2 linked regions of the Hydrogenovibrio crunogenus genome follow. The protein of the gene in region 1 interacts with the protein of each later gene in a pairwise test. Links are inferred from orthologs where the notes say so. Each region holds a gene or a part of one and is shown on either strand. Other genes may lie near its edges. The genes, in order: rplK and prmA.

The links.
Region 2: the proteins of rplK (region 1) and prmA interact in binary tests that used the Escherichia coli proteins (3 or more experiments, as listed by UniProt). The link is inferred for Hydrogenovibrio crunogenus from one-to-one orthologs.

Annotation. Positions count from the first base shown.
Region 1 is NZ_CP032096.1:323,125-333,878, reverse strand. The notes cover bases 632-3,518. They hold rplK (50S ribosomal protein L11), read right to left. Parts: upstream 2,346-3,518; coding sequence 1,917-2,345; downstream 632-1,916. Other genes in these bases: secE (preprotein translocase subunit SecE), read right to left, coding at 2,954-3,337; nusG (transcription termination/antitermination protein NusG), read right to left, coding at 2,418-2,951; rplA (50S ribosomal protein L1), read right to left, coding at 1,222-1,911; rplJ (50S ribosomal protein L10), read right to left, coding at 632-1,045. Also shown: rplL (50S ribosomal protein L7/L12), read right to left, coding at 134-505; more of rplJ, read right to left, coding at 545-631; tuf (elongation factor Tu), read right to left, coding at 3,554-4,744; GHNINEIG_RS01425 (GlcG/HbpS family heme-binding protein), read right to left, coding at 5,463-5,954; tRNA pseudouridine(65) synthase TruC, read left to right, coding at 6,060-6,824; GHNINEIG_RS01415 (hypothetical protein), read right to left, coding at 6,875-7,414; GHNINEIG_RS01410 (adenosylmethionine--8-amino-7-oxononanoate transaminase), read left to right, coding at 7,908-9,200; GHNINEIG_RS01405 (peptidase M42), read left to right, coding at 9,307-10,368; GHNINEIG_RS01400 (OsmC family protein), read right to left, coding at 10,469-10,754. UniProt on the Escherichia coli protein: Forms part of the ribosomal stalk which helps the ribosome interact with GTP-bound translation factors.
Region 2 is NZ_CP032096.1:478,822-489,509, forward strand. What follows is about bases 2,758-5,578. They hold prmA (50S ribosomal protein L11 methyltransferase), read right to left. Parts: upstream 4,700-5,578; coding sequence 3,815-4,699; downstream 2,758-3,814. Other genes in these bases: GHNINEIG_RS11805 (helix-turn-helix domain-containing protein), read right to left, coding at 2,758-2,844; dusB (tRNA dihydrouridine synthase DusB), read right to left, coding at 2,841-3,803; accC (acetyl-CoA carboxylase biotin carboxylase subunit), read right to left, coding at 4,795-5,578. Outside these bases: purD (phosphoribosylamine--glycine ligase), read right to left, coding at 1-912; purH (bifunctional phosphoribosylaminoimidazolecarboxamide formyltransferase/IMP cyclohydrolase), read right to left, coding at 957-2,519; more of GHNINEIG_RS11805, read right to left, coding at 2,581-2,757; more of accC, read right to left, coding at 5,579-6,144; accB (acetyl-CoA carboxylase biotin carboxyl carrier protein), read right to left, coding at 6,157-6,621; aroQ (type II 3-dehydroquinate dehydratase), read right to left, coding at 6,663-7,097; protein-disulfide reductase DsbD, read right to left, coding at 7,375-9,564; GHNINEIG_RS02265 (FxsA family protein), read left to right, coding at 9,727-10,248; GHNINEIG_RS02270 (NAD-dependent epimerase/dehydratase family protein), read right to left, coding at 10,321-10,688. UniProt on the Escherichia coli protein: Methylates ribosomal protein L11.

The sequences.
Region 1 (10,754 bases):
TGCATAAAACTGTAATAACAGAACCAAATATCTCAATACTATTGATTACACTTTTACACACTACTATAAACAACAAAAGGCCGACGCAAAAAACGCCAGCCATAATCATGCTACAAGAGCAGAAGAAGAAGTTTTACTTAACTTCGACTTCAATACCTGCTTCTTTAAGCTCATTTGCAAGAGTTTCTGCTTCTTCTTTAGAAACACCCTCTTTAAGCGTAAATGGTGCACTTTCAACTGCACTTTTCGCTTCTTTAAGCCCAAGACCAGTTGCGCCACGAACGGCTTTGATTGCTGCAACTTTGTTATCACCAGCACCAGTCAAGATAACGTCAAACTCAGTTTGCTCTTCACCAGCAGCGCCAGCATCACCAGCAGGACCTGCAACTGCAACTGCAGCCGCAGAAACACCAAATTTCTCTTCCATTGCTTCAACAAGTTCAACAACTTCCATTACTGACATGTTAGCAACTGCTTCTAAAATATCGTCTTTTGTAATTGCCATTTTAATTTTCCTTAAATTAAATATTTTTAATACGTAAGCTTAAGCTGCTTCAGCTTCTTTTTGATCTTTAACTGCAACAAGACCACGTGCCACCTTAGCGACAGGCTCTTTCATTACATAAAGTAGCTTACTTAATGCTTCATCGTAGGTCGGTAGAGCCGCAATTGCCGCTAGCTGACTAGCATCCATCACACCTTCACCAATCGAAAGCGACTTAACTACTAAAGCTTCATTTGCTTTTGAAAAGTCTTTAAAAACGCGAGCTGCGTTTCCTAACTCTTCTCCAGAAAATGCAAAGATTAATGGACCAGAAAATGTTTCTGCCATATCTTCAAACTTAGTTCCAGCAACAGCTCGACGAACCAGTGTGTTTTTAACAACACGAACTGATACATTTGCTTCACGTGCTTTAGAACGTAGTTCTGTTAATTGCTCTACAGTCAACCCACGATATTCAGCCGCGACCATTGAACCCGCTTCTGCAATAATTGCAGAGACTTCTTCAACAACGGCTTTTTTATCCTCGATATTGAGTGCCATATAACCTCCAAAACAGCTTGACTAAAGCCAAGCTCCTCCATCTACGTAGGTTTGAATCTATTAAGAATGTAACTTCAACATTCACCTACGGTCTGCGATGGGCGCTCTCTCAATCTAAGTATTACTTAACTTAAGGAGTCCCAATTCGCATTCTCATCTATTAAATGAGAAATTTCTTACAATGATGATTGATCAACAACAATACCAGGGCCCATTGTGCTAGAAATAGATACTTTTTTCATATAAGTACCTTTTGCAGCAGCAGGTTTAGCCTTGTTCAAATCTTCAATCAATGCGTTTAAATTTTCTTTTAATTTTTCAGGCGCAAAATCAACCTTACCGATTGACGCATGAACAATCCCTGCTTTATCAGCACGGAATCGAACTTGACCTGATTTTGCGTTCTTAATTGCATTTACCACGTCAGGCGTAACTGTTCCAGTTTTAGGATTCGGCATCAATCCACGAGGACCCAACACTTGACCTAACATACCGACAACTCTCATCGCATCTGGAGACGCAATCACAACGTCAAAATCCATCATGCCACCTTTCACTTCCGCTGCGAGGTCATCCATCCCAACAAACTCAGCACCCGCTTCTTTTGCCGCCGCTGCATTTGCATCGCCAGTAAATACCGCAACACGCACGTCTTTACCAGTCCCATTCGGCATAACCGTTGCACCACGTACAACTTGGTCAGATTTACGAGGATCAATCCCTAATTTAATAGCAACATCTACAGATTCAGAAAACTTAGCTGTCGCCAGTTCTGAAACCAAAGAAAAACCTTCAAGAACGTCGTAAGACTTTAGAGAATCAACTTTCTCAGCAAACATCTTTTGTTTTTTTGTTAACTTAGCCATTCCCATTACCCCTCTACATTCAAGCCCATGCTACGAGCTGAACCAGCAATAATTTTTACTGCCGCATCTAAATCGTTAGCATTCAGGTCTGCCATTTTTGTGTTTGCAATTTCTTCTAACTGCGCACGTGTTACTGTTCCAACCTTATCCATATTTGGAACACCAGAACCTTTTTGGATACCAGCTGCCTTTTTCAACAAAACTGATGCAGGAGGCGTCTTTGTAATAAACGTAAAACTACGGTCATTAAAAACAGTAATAACAACAGGAACGGGAAGATTTTTCTCTAAAGATTGAGTCTGTGCATTAAATGCTTTACAGAACTCCATAATATTCACACCATGCTGACCCAAAGCAGGACCAACTGGTGGACTAGGGTTTGCATTCCCAGCAGGAACTTGCAACTTAATATAGGCTTCAATTTTCTTAGCCATTTCTTTCTCCTTGTGGGTATAACGTCTTTCGACTTCCCAGGGTTACTAAAAACTTACAACGTAAGCAATAATTTAATTTTTCTCTACTTGAGTAAACTCAAGCTCAACAGGTGTTGAGCGACCAAAAATCAGTACAGACACCTGCAACTTGTTCTTATCGTAGTCAACACCTTCAACAACTGCTTCAAAGTCATTAAAGGGACCATCAATAACTCGGACCATTTCTCCTGGTTCATAAATAACTTTTGGCTTAGGCTTATCAACACCCTCTTCAACTTTCTGAAGAATACGATCCACTTCTTTTTGACTAATGGGCGCAGGTCGATCAGATGTACCACCGATAAACCCCATTACCTGAGGGACACTTTTAACCAAATGCCAAGTATCTTCATTCATTTCCATCTGAACCAGAACATATCCAGGAAAAAACTTTCTTTCCGAAGTTCTCTTTTTCCCTTCACGAATCTCAACAACTTCTTCTGAAGGAACTAATATTTGTCCAAAGCTATCTTCTAAACCTGCGCGTTCAATATATTCAGATAAACCTTTTTTGACTTTATTTTCATACCCTGAATACGCATGAACAACATACCATCTCTGAGCCATAACTATCCACCTTGTCCTGTTAACACCTGAACAGCCCATAAAAAGAACATATCCACTAGCCACAAGAAAATACTCATCACAATCACAACCGCAAACACTATCAACGTCATTTGAACCGTTTCTTGTCTTGTCGGCCAAATAACTTGCTTCACTTCTTTTTGCGCGTGCGAAAGATAACTGAACCAAGACCGTCCTTTATCAGATTGATAAAAAACCAATCCGGACACGGCAATACCACCAATCAACCCCAACACTCTAACAACGGCATGAGCATCTGAATAATAGTAGTAACCTACCAAACTCATTAAAAGTAATATAACTGAGACAACAACCTTCAATGTCTCCAGCGATTTAGCTGCCGATGGATTTTCTGCTTTTTGACTCATAATATAATAAACATCTGAAATAAAAACGACCCGTCATTCAAACAGGCCGTTATAAAATATGGCAGGGGTAGAGGGATTCGAACCCCCAACACCCGGATTTGGAATCCGGTGCTCTACCAATTGGAGCTATACCCCTGTAACTAAACTTTTCAGTTTCAGTATTCGAAAAAAAAGGGGATTATACAACCCCCTTTTTCTTTTAGCAAGTGCTAATTATTAATCAATAATTTTAGCAACAACACCCGCACCAACTGTACGTCCACCTTCACGAATCGCGAAACGTAAACCTTCGTTCATCGCGATCGGGTTGATTAACTCTACAGTCATTTGCACGTTATCACCAGGCATAACCATTTCTGTTCCTGCTGGTAGTTCACATGCACCTGTTACATCTGTTGTACGGAAGTAGAACTGTGGACGATATCCTTGGAAGAATGGTGTATGACGACCACCTTCATCTTTTGATAGTACATACACTTCTGCTTCGAACTTAGTATGTGGTGTTACTGTACCCTTATGAGCAAGTACTTGACCACGTTCGATATCTTCACGCTTAGTACCACGCAATAGGATACCTACGTTATCCCCTGCTTCACCTTGGTCAAGCAGCTTACGGAACATTTCAACACCTGTTACAGTTGTAGTTGTTGTTGGACGGATACCGACGATTTCGATTTCTTCACCAACTTTTACAACACCTGTTTCAACACGACCTGTTGCAACCGTTCCACGACCTTGGATTGAGAAGATATCTTCTACAGGCATTAGGAATGGTTTATCTGTTTGACGTGTTGGTTCTGGGATGTATGTATCCAATGCATCTACCAAACGACCGATTGATGGCTCACCAATTTCTGATTGATCACCTTCGATAGCTTTAAGAGCTGACCCCATGATTACCGGTGTATCATCACCTGGGAAATCATAAGTATCTAGAAGTTCACGAACTTCCATTTCTACTAGCTCTAGCAATTCTTCATCATCAACCATGTCAGCTTTGTTTAGGTAAACAACGATGTATGGCACACCTACCTGACGAGATAGAAGAATGTGCTCACGCGTTTGTGGCATTGGGCCATCTGCTGCTGAACATACTAGGATTGCACCGTCCATCTGTGCCGCACCTGTGATCATGTTTTTTACATAGTCGGCGTGACCTGGGCAGTCTACGTGAGCATAGTGACGTGTTTCTGACTCATACTCAACGTGTGCTGTTGAGATAGTAATACCACGCTCACGCTCTTCCGGTGCGTTATCGATGTTAGCGTAGTCTTTTGCTTCGCCACCGAATTTTTTACCTTGTACAATTGTTAGAGCCGCTGTAAGAGTTGTTTTACCATGGTCAACGTGACCAATCGTACCAACGTTTACGTGCGGCTTACTACGTTCAAACTTTTCTTTTGCCATGATGCAAACTCCGTTAAAACAGCGACAGACTTTTTACAAAGCCACGCCCGCCTAGTGAAAAAATCAAATTCTGGAGCTCTCAACCAGGATCGAACTGGTGACCTCATCCTTACCATGGATGCGCTCTACCTACTGAGCTATGAGAGCAAATATTAAAAAGGCCCTCACCATCAACCTACATAAAACAATGCAGACCAACAAAGAGAGCCTTATAAATTGGAGCGGGTAGGGGGAATCGAACCCCCCTCATCGGCTTGGAAGGCCGAGGTAATAGCCAATATACGATACCCGCATAATGTAAACACAATTTAAAATGGTGGAGGGTAGTAGATTCGAACTACTGAAGGCATAGCCAGCAGATTTACAGTCTGCCCCCTTTGGCCGCTCGGGAAACCCTCCCAATCAAATTGATGGAGCGTATTTTAAAGCAAAACGCGTTAGTGTCAAGAGAAAAACCAGAATTTTTCTATTTTATTAAATTCAGTTCATTCACCTGCTTACTAGAAGCTTACTTTAAAGGGTTTCGAGCAATCAAAGCGCCATATATCCACCCTATTCTGGCTAGGACAACACCTTCACTTTGTTGAACTAAAGAGTATATTAAATCGATAAGTAATTAAGATTCAAGACCTTATCGAATAATTTTATCTTTAAAAGCTGTAAAGCATGCTGTCGAATCTGAAACTTGTATCACTAGATTACGAGGATTAATGAACGTTTATTCTGCAAAATCCAAGCGCTCCTGCACAGACTCAATTCCCTTGGCAGCGCACACTTCATCCTTTTCACCACCGGGCGCACCACTGACACCAACAGCCCCAATCCTAACGCCGGCCGCTTTAATAGGAACACCACCTTCCATAACAATCAAACCATCAATATGATTCAACTCCGGACGTATATCCGCCCTTAACTGACGGAACACACCTGATTTAATACCTGACATGACCACCATATTCGCTTTTTCTTGAGCAATTTGTAATGTAAACCTGGGTGCAAGATCATCTCTCATAGCTGAGCGCAGCACGCCATTGCGATCAACCACTACAGCACTGACCTGATACCCTTGTTTTCGGCAAGCCAATATACTGGACATCGCAATGTCATTTGCAATACCTAACCCAATAGTCTTAGTGGTAACCACGTCGTTTGCAAAAGCATGCCCCATAATGACAAATAAGAACATCCCAATGACTTTGCTTATTTTCACTTCAACCCCCTTTTTAGTAAAACAACCAAAATCTTATCTTTTTTGTATTTCAGCATAAGGTTTTGTTTAGAATGTGCAATCACTTTGAAATCAGCGGTATGCCATATGCAAACAGACTGCCAACTCGACCAATTTAAAATACTGTATCAAGATGACTACCTCGTCGCAGTCCATAAGCCTGCCGGGTTACTCGTGCACCGCTCACCAATAGATAAGCATGAAACACAGTTTGCAGTACAAATGACTAGAGATCAGATCAAACAAAAGGTCTACCCTCTGCATCGATTAGACAAAGCAACATCAGGCTTATTATTGTTTGCTCTTGATTCTAACACCGCACGATTAATGGGACAGCAATTTGAAGAACATACCATTCAAAAACAGTATCTAGCGATATGTAGAGGGTGGATGAATGAAACCGGTGAAATTACTCATGCGTTAAAACATAAATTAGACAAGCTGGGCGATCGTCATACACAAACCAACAAACCTCCCCAGGAAGCCCTCACAAATTATGAGCGCCTGGCGACGACTGAAGTCATGTATAAAATGGGAAGATTTGATTCCCAACGTTATTCTTTAGTTAAGTTAATGCCAAAAACAGGGCGAAAACACCAACTACGTCGACATTTAAATCACATCAGCCATCCTATTATTGGAGATGTCAAATATGGAGATCGCCACCACAATCATTTTTTCAATACGTGGTTAGGACAACACCGACTTTATCTAGCGGCGACCAGTTTAACGTTCAATCATCCAAAAACCAATCAGCAGATGACTCTGAACGCGCCTCTTGAATCAAGCTATCAAAAAGCAATACAACATCTGAACTGGCAGGAAGAAACGGTCAATTACACAACTTCATAATGACCGTTTTATTTTGATTTAGTCGAATTGGCTGAACCCATGCCATCCATCTAATGAAGGGAAGCTTGAAAACGTAGCATGACCCCCATATCATCGGAACCATACAGCTTGGTTTTCGCTTCTTTAACACCCAATGACATTTGCCATTGTTCCCCTTTAGAAATCAATAAATTGCTATCGACCAGGTTAAACCCCATAACAATATTTGATTTATCATTTCCAAAGCGCAAAAAATCAACAACCGTTACGCTTTTCCGAGCCTGACAACAATAAGGCTGCTCTATCTCAACGGAATAAGCAGAGCTATTTAGCGTACGAAGGTTAACCTTCGCTTCTACTTCAAACATGTTTTTTAAAGACCCACTTACCGCATGAAATGTCTGCAGTAATTGAACACCAAGATTATCTTTTGTATCAGCCAATGCATCGGGCGCCCCCATTGTCATTAAGCTAATACAAGCGACCGTCAGTCGAGCCTGACGGTTTATTTTTTTACAAACAACATCTTCATCTCCTTGAGAGAACTCAAGCGAAACGTGTGTTGAAGAGTGGTAGAAAGTACTGGTTTGCAACCTGGCGATCTCAAACATTGAGACCCATGGCTTTCCGTCCCTGCTTCACAACAAGTTTGGCAATTAAAAACTTTCATTAGAAAGAAAAGGAATACCTGTTGTAATCCACGGCCGGAAAAATGGGAACAAATCAATCATACAAATGCCAAGAAACGCATTTTCTAATCAATTTGGCAACCTGGCGATCTCAAACCTTGAGACCCATGGCTTTCCGTCCTTGCTTCACAACAAGTTTGGCAAAATTTTCTGTCTAATACCGGTAACAACAATTAAACATTGTTTTCGTTACTTGCAAACTATTCTACTTCTTTTTAAAGTAACATCAACTACTTAGGTATTTTATTTTTTTATAGCAGTCATTAAGAAACCTTTAAGAAACCATTGAGACCTCTACAGTAATGCTTCTGCGCTGATTATGTCAGCCTCTTTTTTGAAACTTAATTTTTAGGATAATGAAACTCTGGTATGTTTTCGTTATCATACGCTAACGATAAATGACTGAAATATAAATATGACTCACTGGCAATCACTTTTACAATTTGATCAAGAACACATTTGGCACCCTTATGCAAAAATGCCGGCTGATACTCCCGCCATCGGCGTTGCCAAAACCCAAGGTTCCATCATTACCTTATCTGACGGCAAAGAATTGGTAGACGGCATGAGCTCATGGTGGGCCGCTCTTCATGGCTACAACCATCCTGCCATTCAAAAAGCGATGATTGACCAAATCGAAACCATGCCGCATATTATGTTTGGAGGCTTGACCCATGAACCTGCCATTGAATTGGCAAAACGTCTCATCAAACTGACGCCCCCGCCATTACAAAAAGTATTTTTCACGGACTCCGGTTCCGTCGCGATGGAAGTGGCTATTAAAATGGCTATACAATATTGGATTAGCTTAGAACAACCTCAAAAAAATAAACTCTTAGCACTCAAAAATGGCTACCACGGGGATACGTTTGCCACCATGTCAATCTGCGACCCGGATAATGGCATGCACCGTTTATTTAACAGCACATTGCCCCAGCACTTTTTTGCGCCCGCTCCGCAAAAAGGGTTCGATATTGACTCGGACAATCAAGACATTGCCGAATTTAAAACATTACTTGAAAAACATCACACTGAAATAGCCGCGGTGACCTTGGAACCTATTGTGCAAGGTGCTGGAGGGATGCGTTTCTATCGCCCAGACTATCTACGCCAAGTTCGTGAACTGTGCGATGAATTTAACGTATTACTCATTGCAGATGAAATCGCTACCGGGTTTGGGCGAACCGGAAAACTATTTGCCTGCGACTGGGCCAACATCAGCCCCGACATTATGGCACTAGGCAAAACATTGACTGGTGGGAATATCACGCTGGCGGCCACTCTGGCCACAGAAAAAATCAGCGACACCATTAGCCAAGGCCAACCAGGCCTGCTCATGCATGGTCCAACCTTTATGGCCAACCCGCTTGCTTGTCGAGCTGCATCCTCCAATATTGATGTATTATTAGCCTCCCCATGGCAAGAAAATATTCAACGGATTGAATCGCATTTCCTCAATACGTTTCACTCTTTAAAATCGCTACCTGGTGTTGCCGATACGCGAGTGTTAGGAGCAATAGGCGTCATTGAACTGGAGCGCAATGATTTAGGTGAAACCATTCAACATCTGGCTGTTCAAAACGGCGTCTGGATTCGTCCTTTTGGCAAACTTATTTATACCATGCCAGCCTACAACATTCCCGCAGACCAACTCAAGCAATTAACTGAAGGACTAAAAACCGCCATCACTCAAGCGCTGCAGCGCTAACGAAGATCGCCTATCCAAATCTTTAAATGAATGAGTGCTTTCTTTTTGAATGACTTCAATTAAAATTGAAGTCTTCGCATCTTATGCTTCTTAATATAGGTCTAGCATGGACAATAGTTTCAGTGAATTTCTCGATTTATTAAAATCATTAATCAGACAACCCAGTGTCGTCGGTGCAGAACATTCTTTTTTTAGAGTACTGCAACGCGAGCTGGAAGAGCGTGGTGCCAAGGTCACTTGGTATGAAGGCTTACTGGTAGCGCAAGGAAATGCGCCGGAAAGCTGTCACTTTTCAAGCCATATCGATCGTCACGGACTCATGTGTACAGGACCAAATGAATTCCAGTTTGCCGCTTTCATTGCCGGAAAAATGACCGACCTACTCGGTAATGATGTCAGTAATGAACTGAAAATGACCTTAATGAACCGTTTTGAAAGCACACCTGTTTTAGCCTACGAACCCTGGTCAGGTGCTTACCGGGGGTCAGGGACGATTAACAATGCTTATATTTGTGAATTTCGTAATAACTTAATTTTTGAGGTTGAAGGCTTAGAACATTTGGTTGCTGGAACGCCTGTCGGTTTCCAAGACAAACTCAAAGTAGATGATGGGTTGCTGTCTGGTCAGCTCGACAATGTTTTGACCGCCGCCATGCTGGTGCATTTATTCAGTTTGGGATATCAGGGAACGGCCTTTTTTACCGCAGAAGAAGAGTCGGGTGGAAGTTGGCGTTATTTACTGGAATGGTATCGCCGATTTGGAGACCCGACCAATAACTTATATGTGTTAGATACCAGTCCTTACCGTAATCGAGAAGAAGCGGACAAACAATTGGTGGTGCTCAGAAACAAAGATGAACATGCCGAATTTCATCTAGAAACCACTCAGGATTTGGCACGACTTTGTTTTGATCTCGACATTCCCTTTAGTTTTAAGGATCAATATATAGAACACCTCAACCAACAGACATTAGGCTCAGATCAAGCTCGAATGAGTATTGGACGCACAGAGCTGGGTAGAATCACCGCCAATGCAAATGGACTGGTGCACGGCACCACACTCCAAATTCCGACTACCGGTTATCACACCATGAATGAAACCGCTTCCATTGAAGCTTGTGAAGCCTTCTTAAACGTTCTTATGCATCTTGCAACCCTGAAACCTTAAACAAAAAAACGACCAGGCCTGGTCGTTTTTTTGTTTAAGACGGAGAGTCACACCCAATCAGAAGATCATTCAACCGATCAATGGAATGACTTAAAAAGCGTTATGGCGCAACAATCTCGAAATCATGAGACATTTCGACAGAGTGCTCCAACATTTTGGACACCGAACAATATTTTTCAGCCGATAAGTTGACCGCTCTTTCCACTTTTTTAAGATTTAAATCTTGTCCAGTAATTTTAAAATGCACATGAATTTTCGTAAACACTTTGGGAATGCTGTCGGAGCGCTCAGCGGTGATTTCAACCTGACAATCGTCAACCGCCTGCTTACTCTTTTGCAACATCATGATCACATCAATGCTGGTACAGCCACCCAATCCAAGCAAC
Region 2 (10,688 bases), 150 kb from region 1 along the record:
TTGTAAGCGCATCATGATAGGCTGAGTTTCAGGATCACCAAAGCGGCAGTTAAATTCAAGGACTTTCGGTGTCCCATCCGGTGCAATCATAATCCCGGCATATAAAAATCCAGTATAGGGTAGGCCGTCTTTAGCCATCCCATCAATGGTTGGACGAATGATCTCCTGCATAATGCGGTCATGGATTTTACGCGTCACCACTGGCGCAGGGGTATAAGCCCCCATACCGCCTGTATTTGGCCCGGTATCACCATTGTTTCGGGCTTTATGGTCTTGAGAAGTCGCCATAGGTAAGATGTTTTGACCATCTGCCATCACGATAAAACTGGCTTCTTCGCCGACTAGAAATTCTTCAATAACAACACGTGCACCAGCGTCCCCAAATTTATTACCTGCTAGCATATCTTCTACTGCGGCAATCGCTTCGGCATTGGTTTCAGCCAGGATAACGCCTTTACCTGCGGCTAAGCCATCGGCTTTAATGACAATTGGCGCGCCCATCTCTTTAATATAAGCCACTGCAGGCGGGATCTCTGTGAACACGGAGTAGGCGGCTGTTGGAATGTTGTGTTTCGCTAAAAAATCTTTAGAGAAAGCTTTAGATCCTTCCAGTTGCGCTGCTCCCTTGCTTGGACCAAAGCATTTTAGGCCTGCCGCTTCAAAAGCGTCAACCACACCAAGCACAAGAGGCACTTCCGGGCCAACAATGGTGAGTTCAATGGCATTGTTTTGAGCAAAATCTACCAGGCCTGGTAAGTCCTCAACGGCAATATCAACATTTTCGATATTGTCTTCCAGTGCCGTTCCAGCGTTGCCAGGTGCAACAAATACTTTTGAAACCTTATCTGATTGAATGGTTTTCCACGCCAAAGCATGTTCGCGGCCACCGCTTCCAATAATGAGTACATTCATGTGTTTTTCTCTCTTGTAAATCTATCGTATTTCAATCAGTGTATTTAGTGTTTGAAGTGACGCATGCCAGTAAAGACCATCGCGATGCCGTGCTCATCCGCTGCATCAATCACTTCCTGATCTCGCATGGAGCCACCTGGATGTATTACAGCTGTGATGCCGGCTTCGGCTGCCGCATCAATGCCATCTCTGAAAGGGAAAAATGCATCGGAAGCCATCACTGAACCCGGCACTTCAAGACCTTCATCGGCTGCTTTAATGCCGGCAATTTTCGCAGAATAAACGCGGCTCATTTGCCCCGCACCTACCCCAATGGTCATGCCGTCTTTTACATAAACAATGGCATTGGACTTAACGTATTTCGCTACTTTCCAGGCAAATTGTAAATCCGCCATTTCTTTTTCACTCGGCGCACGCTTGGTTACCACCTTAAGCTCGTCTTCAGTAACCGAACCTAAGTCACGGTCTTGCACCAATAAACCGCCGGTAACCCGTTTGTAATCATAAGCCGGTTCTTGGATACCTAGATCTCCACACACCAGTAAACGGACATTTTGTTTGGCGGCAATAACATTCTTTGCATCTTCTGATACATTCGGTGCGATGATGACTTCCACAAATTGACGATCAATAATGGCTTGAGCCGTTTCTTGATCCAATGCGCGGTTGAAAGCAATGATGCCTCCAAATGCTGACGTGGGATCGGTTTTGTACGCTCGATCATAAGCTTCAAAAACGTTTTGACCAACAGATACGCCACAAGGGTTAGCATGTTTAACAATGACACAAGCCGTTTCATCAAACGTTTTGACCAGCTCTAATGCTGCATCGGTGTCAGCAATGTTATTGAATGACAGAGCCTTACCTTGTAACTGTTTGGCGGTTGAAATAGACGCTTCCGTTGGGTTTCGCTCCGTATAGAAGGCCGCCGACTGGTGTGGATTTTCTCCATAACGCATTGATTGTTTTTTCACAAACTGAGTGTTGTATGTGCGCGGGAAAGTATCGTTTTTATCTTCGCTGAACATGGTTCCGAAGTAGTTTGAGATTGCCCCGTCATAGCGAGCCGTTTGCTCAAATGTCTTGATGGCTAAATCAAAACGGGTAGCATGAGACAGTTGGCCATTATTCGATTCCATTTCTTCTAGAATGCGAGCATAGTCTTGTGGATCTGTGACAACGGCAACATCTTTATGGTTTTTGGCCGCCGAGCGAAGCATTGTCGGCCCTCCAATATCAATGTTTTCAATGGCATCTTCTAATGAACAATCCGGGTTGGCCACCGTGGCTTCGAAAGGATACAGATTAACCACCACCATATCGATAGGGTCAATACCATGTTCAGTCATAACGGCATCATCTGTACCACGGCGACCCAGTAAACCGCCGTGGATTTTTGGATGAAGTGTTTTGACTCGACCATCCATCATTTCAGGGAAACCGGTGTATTCTGAAACCTCTGTGACAGGCAGACCTGCTTCAGAAAGAACCTTATAGGTTCCTCCTGTTGATAAGATGGCAACATCCATAGCGGTTAAAGATTTGGCAAACTCTAAAATGCCATTTTTATCTGAGACGCTAATCAGGGCGCGGCGAACAGGTTTCATAAGGGATTTCTCTCCAAAATTGGTTAGTCAGTAAAAAGGGTGCCTATTAAAGGCGAATTCGTTACGCAGGCGTTATTTTATAAAGCTGCATTTTTTTTCTTAAGGTATTTCGGTTAATACCTAATATTTCAGCTGATCGACTTTGATTGAACGCAGTTTCGTTTAAAACAAATTCGATGAGCGGACGCTCTACTTGGCTTATCACCATTTGATAAACATCACTCGGCACTTCACCTTCCAGTGTTTCAAAATAGTTTTTCAGCGTCATGGTGACATGGGTGCTGAGTGCTTGACTGGCTGGGTTATTATCAGATAGTAATGTCATAAAGTATCAAAGTAATGGTTGATTAAGTTGAGTTGTGCTTGAGTACTCTCAAGCCGATTAAATCTTTTTCTTAGCTCTGTACCGTTGGGAAGGTATTGGCTGTACCAGCCCAGATGCTTTCGAGCAATTTTATGGCCTAAATATTTACCATAAAGTGTTTCGAGTTCTGAAAAGTGTCGAGTCATCACTTGCTGAAATTCAGCCAAACTAGGAGGGGGCAAAAACTCCCCGGTTTCTAGAAAGTGTGCTATCTCTCTGAAAATCCAAGGATATCCTTGGGCGGCTCGACCAATCATAATGCCATCTGAACCTGTATATTTTAATACAAATTGAGCCTCTTTTGGGCTGCAAATATCACCGTTTGCAATAACTGGGATTTCAACCGCCTGTTTAACGGCTTTAATGGTGTCGTATTCGGCTTGGCCATTAAATTTATCCACACGGGTGCGACCATGGATGGTAATGGCTTTTAAGCCGGAGTCTTGTGCCAGTTTGGCAATTTCAATGGCATTGATGTTATCCGCATCGGTTCCGGTTCGGATTTTAACCGTTACAGGAAGGTCAATTGCTTCGGTCAAACTTTTAAAAATATCGGCAACCAGTTCAGGTTGCCCCATTAAAGCAGAGCCAGCGGCCACATCACACACCTTTTTTGCTGGACACCCCATGTTGAGATCAATCATATCCGCTCCCTGGGATTGTTGCCATAATGCAGCGTCCACCAGCTCATCGGGTTGGGTGCCCAGCAATTGAACAATCCGGGGAGAAGTTTCTGTTTTATCCGCATGGCGCGTTGAAGATTTTGCCGATTCGCGTAATTGCTTTTTGGAAGCGACCATTTCTGACACCGCATAACTGGCACCAGTCTCACGGCAGATATCTCGATAAATTCGGTCGGTAATACCTGCCATAGGCGCCAGTGCAATTGTGGGGGTGTCAGAATCAAATAAGGGCATCATGTTGAAAGCAGTTAAGTCGCCGCTAGCTTTTTAAAGCTAAGTTGAGACCATTCATCCAAATCATTTTGAGCAATCAATTCAAATCCTTGTTGCTGGTAAAAGCTAATCAAATCTGCTGCCTGGTTGCTTAATAAACCTGATAACACCAGCGTGGCATTTGGCTTCATCAAACGAATAAATTCTGGTGCCAGTTCTTTGAGAGGCCCTGCAAGAATGTTAGCAATTAATAGGTCAACAGGATCGGAATGAAATTCTTTGACCAGTTTGAATTCAATATCGGCCTCATTTCTATCCGCATTTTGTTGACTGGCGATAATCGCTTGTGGGTCAATATCGGTGCCTTTTACCTGTTTTGCGCCTAACTTTTCAGAGGCGAGTGCCAATACGCCTGAACCGCAACCATAGTCAATGACAGTTAAATCAGTAGGTGGGTTTTGGTCGAGCCAAGTAAGGCATAAAGCCGTGGTTGGGTGAGTCCCTGTCCCAAATGCCATCCCTGGGTCTAGCATGAGGTTAACTGCTTCGGGTTCAGGGATGTCACACCAACTGGGTATAATCCAGAGTCGTGAACCAAACTGCATGGGTTGAAATTGATCCATCCAGGCTCGAATCCAGTCTTTGTCCTCAAGCGCTTCAATGCTATAGCACTCAGCTGGTATATCCGGTATTAAGGTTTCTAGTTGACTGATGATCGCTGGAATGTCGGTTTCGGCATCAAATAAACCGATGACTTTGGTTTGATTCCAAATAGGGGTTGTGCCAATTTCAGGTTCAAAAATGGGTTGGTCTTTTGCGTCTGCAAATGTGACGGATGCTGCATTTACTTCCATGAATGCATCTGATAGTGGTTCTGCAAGTGCTTCTGAAACCGTGGTGTTAATTTGAATCCAAGCCATAAGGGTCCTTTAAACGTAAAAACCACGCGGCCGATAAATAGTTACATTATAGGCTCAACGTGGTTGATGTTAATGAGTTTGTGATGAACTAGAGTCTAAACGAGATGTTCCAATCGGTGTTCTAAATAATGGATATTTTGTTCACCTTCACAGAACCCAAAGTCATTCATGATTTCGCGTTGCATACGAATATTGGTTTCAATGCCTTGGATAATCAACTCATCCAAAGCAGTGTCCATACGTGCCACGGCTGAAGTACGGTCAGGGCCATAACAAATCAGTTTCCCTATCATTGAATCGTAGTGCGGCGGAACTGGGTAACCCGTATAAATATGAGAATCCCAACGAACGCCAATTCCACCGGCTAAGTGTAAACGTTCAATTTTACCTGGAGAAGGAATAAAGTTGTTCGATGGGTTTTCGGCATTGATACGACATTCAATGGCATGACCTCGAATGATGATATCTTCCTGCTTGATGCTTAGCGGTTTACCCATTGCAATTTCGATCTGAGCTTTTACTAAGTCCACGCCCGTGACTTGTTCCGTTACAGGGTGTTCTACTTGTAAACGGGTATTCATTTCAATGAAATAAAACTCGCCGTTTTCATATAAAAATTCAAAGGTTCCCGCACCACGATAGCCGATTTCAATACAGGCGTTTACACAAGCTTGCCCGATACGGTTACGTTGTTCTTCTGTAATGCCCGGCGCAGGGGCTTCTTCAACCACCTTTTGATGACGACGCTGCATTGAGCAGTCACGCTCTCCTAGGTGAATGGCGTTGCCCAACCCATCGGCCAGTACTTGAATTTCAATGTGGCGCGGCGTTTCCAGAAATTTTTCCATATACACTTCTGGGTTACCAAAGAAGCTACCTGCTTCTGATTTAGTCAACTGAATTGACTTAATCAGGTTTGATTCGGTATGAACAACGCGCATACCGCGTCCACCACCACCACCGGAAGCTTTGATGATAATTGGGTAGCCAATTTCTTTAGCCAGTTGTTTATTAGCTTCTTCATCGTCGCTTAATGGGCCGCCGGAGCCGGGAACGGTAGGAACACCTGCCGCCTTCATCGCACGGATAGCGGATACTTTGTCGCCCATAATGCGGATCGTTTCAGCCTTAGGCCCCATAAAAATAAATCCGCTTTCTTCAACGCGCTCGGCAAAGTCGGCATTTTCAGATAAGAAACCATACCCTGGGTGAATCGCTTCGGCATCCGTGATTTCAGCGGCTGAAATAATGGCTGGAATATTGAGGTAACTTTCAGAAGACGGTGCAGGCCCAATACACACAGACTCATCTGCTAGCAAGACATGTTTTAGGTTAGCATCTGCTGTGGAGTGGACTGCGACCGTTTTGATGCCCATTTCTTTACAGGCTCTTAGCACGCGTAGTGCAATTTCTCCACGGTTGGCAATCAGAATTTTTTCAATCATGCAGGTATCCTATTATTCGATGATGAATAAAGCTTGACCGAACTCAACAGGTTCAGCGTTTTGAACAAGAATTTTCTTCACGGTTCCAGAAACATCTGCTTCAATTGGATTCATGATTTTCATCGCTTCAATAATACAAAGGGTGTCACCGGCTGAGACTTGGTCTCCCACGCTGACAAATGGACCCGCATCCGGAGAAGGTGAGGCATAAAAAGTCCCGACCATTGGAGATGGAACGGTATGTCCTGTTTCTGCAGGAGCCGCAGGTGATTCCGCAGGTGCGGCAGATTGTTGTGGTGCAGCCGCAGCGGGTGCAGCTTCATAAGCCATTTGTGCTGGCGCTGCAGGCGCAGACATCATGACAGGCTCTTTGCTACGAGTGATGCGAATGTTGTGCTCACCTTCTTTAATTTCAATTTCAGCAACGTCAGACTGTTCTACAATTTCAATCAATTTACGAATTGAACGAATATCCATGTTCTCTATTCCTCTTAAATAGTCGTTATTTAAATGTATTTTTATTTCAGTTTTTCAACTGCGGCAGCCAGCGCGAGCTGATAGCCTATTGGACCCAGACCGGCAATCACGCCTTCAGCCAGGTCAGAAAAATATGAATGGGTTCGAAAAGCTTCTCTTTTGTGAATGTTAGATAAATGCACTTCAATAAAAGGAATCTTGACGGTCGATAAAGCATCCCGTATTGCAACACTGGTGTGTGTGAAAGCGGCAGGGTTGATGATAATAAAATCAATATCTTCAATCGCGGTTTGGATGCGTTCCACTATTTCGTGCTCGGCATTACTCTGGAAGTTGTATAGACGTACTTCGTAATCATCAGCAAGGGTTTCGAGTTCTTCAATAATGTCGCCTAAGGTTTGGCGGCCATAATGTTCAGGCTCTCTTTTGCCTAGCATATTGAGATTGGGACCATTGATTACGAGAATGTTTGCCATGAAAGTATCCTTGATGCATTTCAGCGGAGCTAATCATTAAATTGTTGAAAATTATACCTGAAAGTTAGCTTTAACGATATAGAAAGTTATAAAAAAGTCGTGAAAATTCGTGAAATGTTGCGAAGTTTAAATTAAATGAAAAAAACAGGGTTGAGTTCTTTAAAACGGCGTTTTTGTCATCAAGATGAGATAAAAAACGTATTGAAAGGTGGTGTTATCTAGAATGAAAACGGCCAGGCCTGGCCGTTTTTCGTGACGTTTTTGATTAAAATAAATCTTATTGAAAAGCTTGATTGATATTCTGTGTAAAGTCAGCTGCTTTTTTGAAACCAACCACGCGTTGTGCTTTTTGTTCTTGTTGATGGTTAAAGAACAGAATAGCAGGGGGGCCGATGATGTTAAATGCTTTCATTAACTCTTTATCATTTGCATTATTGGCGGTCACATCGGCTTTTAAGAGGGTGACATTTGCCAATGCGCTCTGAACACCTGGATCGGAGAATGTGAATTTTTCCATTTCCTTACAACTGATGCACCAATCTGCATAGAAGTCGAGCATCACTGGATTCCCTTTGGCGACTTCTTGCTTCAGCTCCGCTAAGGTACGAATAGTCTTGAAGTTTAGATGTTCAGTCTGGCTGCTACTGCTGGTTCCGGATGACTGAAATACCGTTAACGGTTGCAAGACATTTTTGCTACCACCGGCCAAACCGATCAGTATTACCATACCGTAGATCAAAAAGATCACACCAATGGATTTTGCGAACTTATGCCAGCCGGATTTGTCGCCAACCGGTTCCAGAGCTCCGAGATAAATAGCGGAACCGATCAGTAACGCCGCCCAGGCAAATAGAATTGTCCATTCGGGAAGGATTCTTTCGGCCATCCAAATGGCAACCCCGATCATCAGAACACCGAAGATGGCCTTAACGTTATCCATCCAGGCGCCAGCGCGAGGAAGGAGTTTCCCGGCGGACGTTCCTAATAACAATAGAGGCACGCCCATCCCCATGCTCATAGCAAATAAAGCGGTGCCGCCAAGAAGCGCATCGCCGGTTTGCCCGATGTAAATCAGGGCGCCGGCAAGAGGCGGTGCCACACAAGGGCCGACAATTAGAGCCGATAAGAACCCCATGATGGCGACACCCGTTAAGGTGCCGCCCTGTTGTTTATTAGATAAATTCGTGATTTTGGATTGCAGGCCACTTGGTAGTTGTAGTTCATAGAAACCGAACATGGAGAAGGCCAAAGCAATGAAAATCAATGCAAAACTCCCAATAATCCATGGATTTTGGAAAAGGACCTGGAGGTTTTCGCCAAAAATCCCTGCTAAAACCCCGGCAGCGGTATAGGTAACCGACATCGCCAGAACATAGACTAGAGACATGATGAAAGCTTTGCGCGTGGTGAGTTGATCTCCTTGTCCAACAATGATGCTGGAGAGGATTGGAATCATTGGAAAAACGCAAGGTGTTAAAGACAGTAATAGTCCAAACAAAAAGAAGGTGCCAATGACAATCCAAACCGAACTGTTTTGTAAGGTGCTGGTGATCTGGTCGGTTTCAGATAGATTTTCAGACGTCGTTGTTTGAGTCGGTAAGTTTGTGCTTGTTTGTTTGAAGTCACTGGCATTTACCGTCATCAGTTTTTTCGCGGGTGGGTAGCATACGCCAGATTCAGATGAACAACCTTGATAGTGGATTTCTATTTCAGCAGCGCCGACAATATGATTCACTGGCAGAATGGCTTGGAAATCGCCATGATAAACTTGAACGTCACCAAACACTGGATCATTTGTTTGTATGGCTTCAGGTAATTGAAGAGAACCGAGGGTGGCATTTCCTTGTTTAAGTAGGACTTTAATTTTATCCTTGTACAGGTGGTAGCCTTCAGCGACTCTAAAATCAAGCATTAGTTGATTGTTATCGTTGGGAGTCACCTGTAGCTGAAAAGCTTCATCTGCAGGCAGTAAGTCTGCTCCGGAACTGTCGATGATTAAGCTGTTTAAATCCGCAAGGGTATTGCCGTTGGTGTCTGCGGCGGCAGGCAGTTCAACCGTGACAGATTTCGTTTGCGGAGGATAGCAAACGCCAAGTTTTTCAGCACACCCCTGGTATTTGATTGTTAAGTTTGCTTTCGTAACGCTTCCTGAATAGGGTTGTGTTACGGTTAGTTGGTGTTTAAACACATCGCTCTGGCCAAAGGCAGGATCATTTTTAGTAATGGCTTTAGGGTAATGTGGTGGACTGAGTTCTAAGTCTTCCGATTCGATTGAAATGCGTTTTTTGTATAAATAGTAATCGTCTGCAATTTTCCAGCTGATTTTGAATTGGCCATTCTCAACCTTAACCGGCTGTAAGGAAAAAGCTTGATCAACATCTAATAACTCATCCGATGCGGCTACCGAATGGAATGTTAAAAATAACAATATCGTTAATAGATATTTAAAAAACGATGTGTTTCTCATTTATGTCCACCTTGAAAAAACAATTTAAAGACTTATGTAATAAGTTAATCACGATTTTAACGTAGAATCGCGTTAGGATGTTGTGCAAACTTTGTGTAAATGCTGACAATCAATTTTAAAGCAGAAACGCTTTATTTGAATTCAGTCTTAAAAGAGACCTTTATGTTTAAAATTTTCTTCCTATTATTTTTATTTGTTCCTTTGGTGGAACTTTATGTGTTGATTGAAGTTGGCAGTGAGATTGGGGCTTTACCTACTATTTTGTTAACCATTGTCACCGCGATTATCGGAGCCGCCTTAATGCGTCATCAAGGCGTTTCTACCATGCAAAAAGCACAGCTGAATATGGCGCAAGGGCAATTGCCGGCAGTAGAAATGATGGAAGGGGTGTTTATCTTTTTAGGTGGACTGATGCTTTTAATCCCGGGACTGATTACCGACGCAATCGGATTTTTATTGTTGATTCCACCAGTCAGACGTCTGTTCTCGAAAAAATTAATCGCTCAGCGTCAAACGCAATACGCTCAATATAAAGGTCAGGTATATGAAACAGAGTGGACGGAACGTTCTTCAGATGGTCAGTCGATTCAGCATGTCAGGATTATTGAGTCGGGTGCGCCGGATAAAGAGTCGGATGTGATTGAAGGTGAGGTGCTGGACGATGATAAGAAGCCGAATCGCTGAATATAAGAATCAGTAATCTTGTATTAAAAACGACCAGGCCTGGTCGTTTTTAGCATTATTGATAGATTGTTTTTACATCGATTCAAGCAATTCTAAATACCCTTCGCGATAACTTGGGTATTTGAATGTGTAGCCGGTTGCTTTGATTTTAGCGTTCGACAAGCGTTTATTGCTTCTTAATGCACGGCTGTTTTCTGTCGGCTCAAGGTGTTCAATATTCGAAACAGATAATTGCTCAGCCAACCATTCATACACTTCACAAGTCAACGTCGGTTCATCGTCCACGCCAATATAAACCGGATCTAAATCGGGTTGCTCCATTAAGTGCTCCAACAGACCAACACAGTCTTCGGAGTGAATGCGATTGCTATACACATCTTCCATGCAATGCGCTTTACCTTGTAGGACCAAATCAATGAGGTACGTTCTTCCTGGTCCAT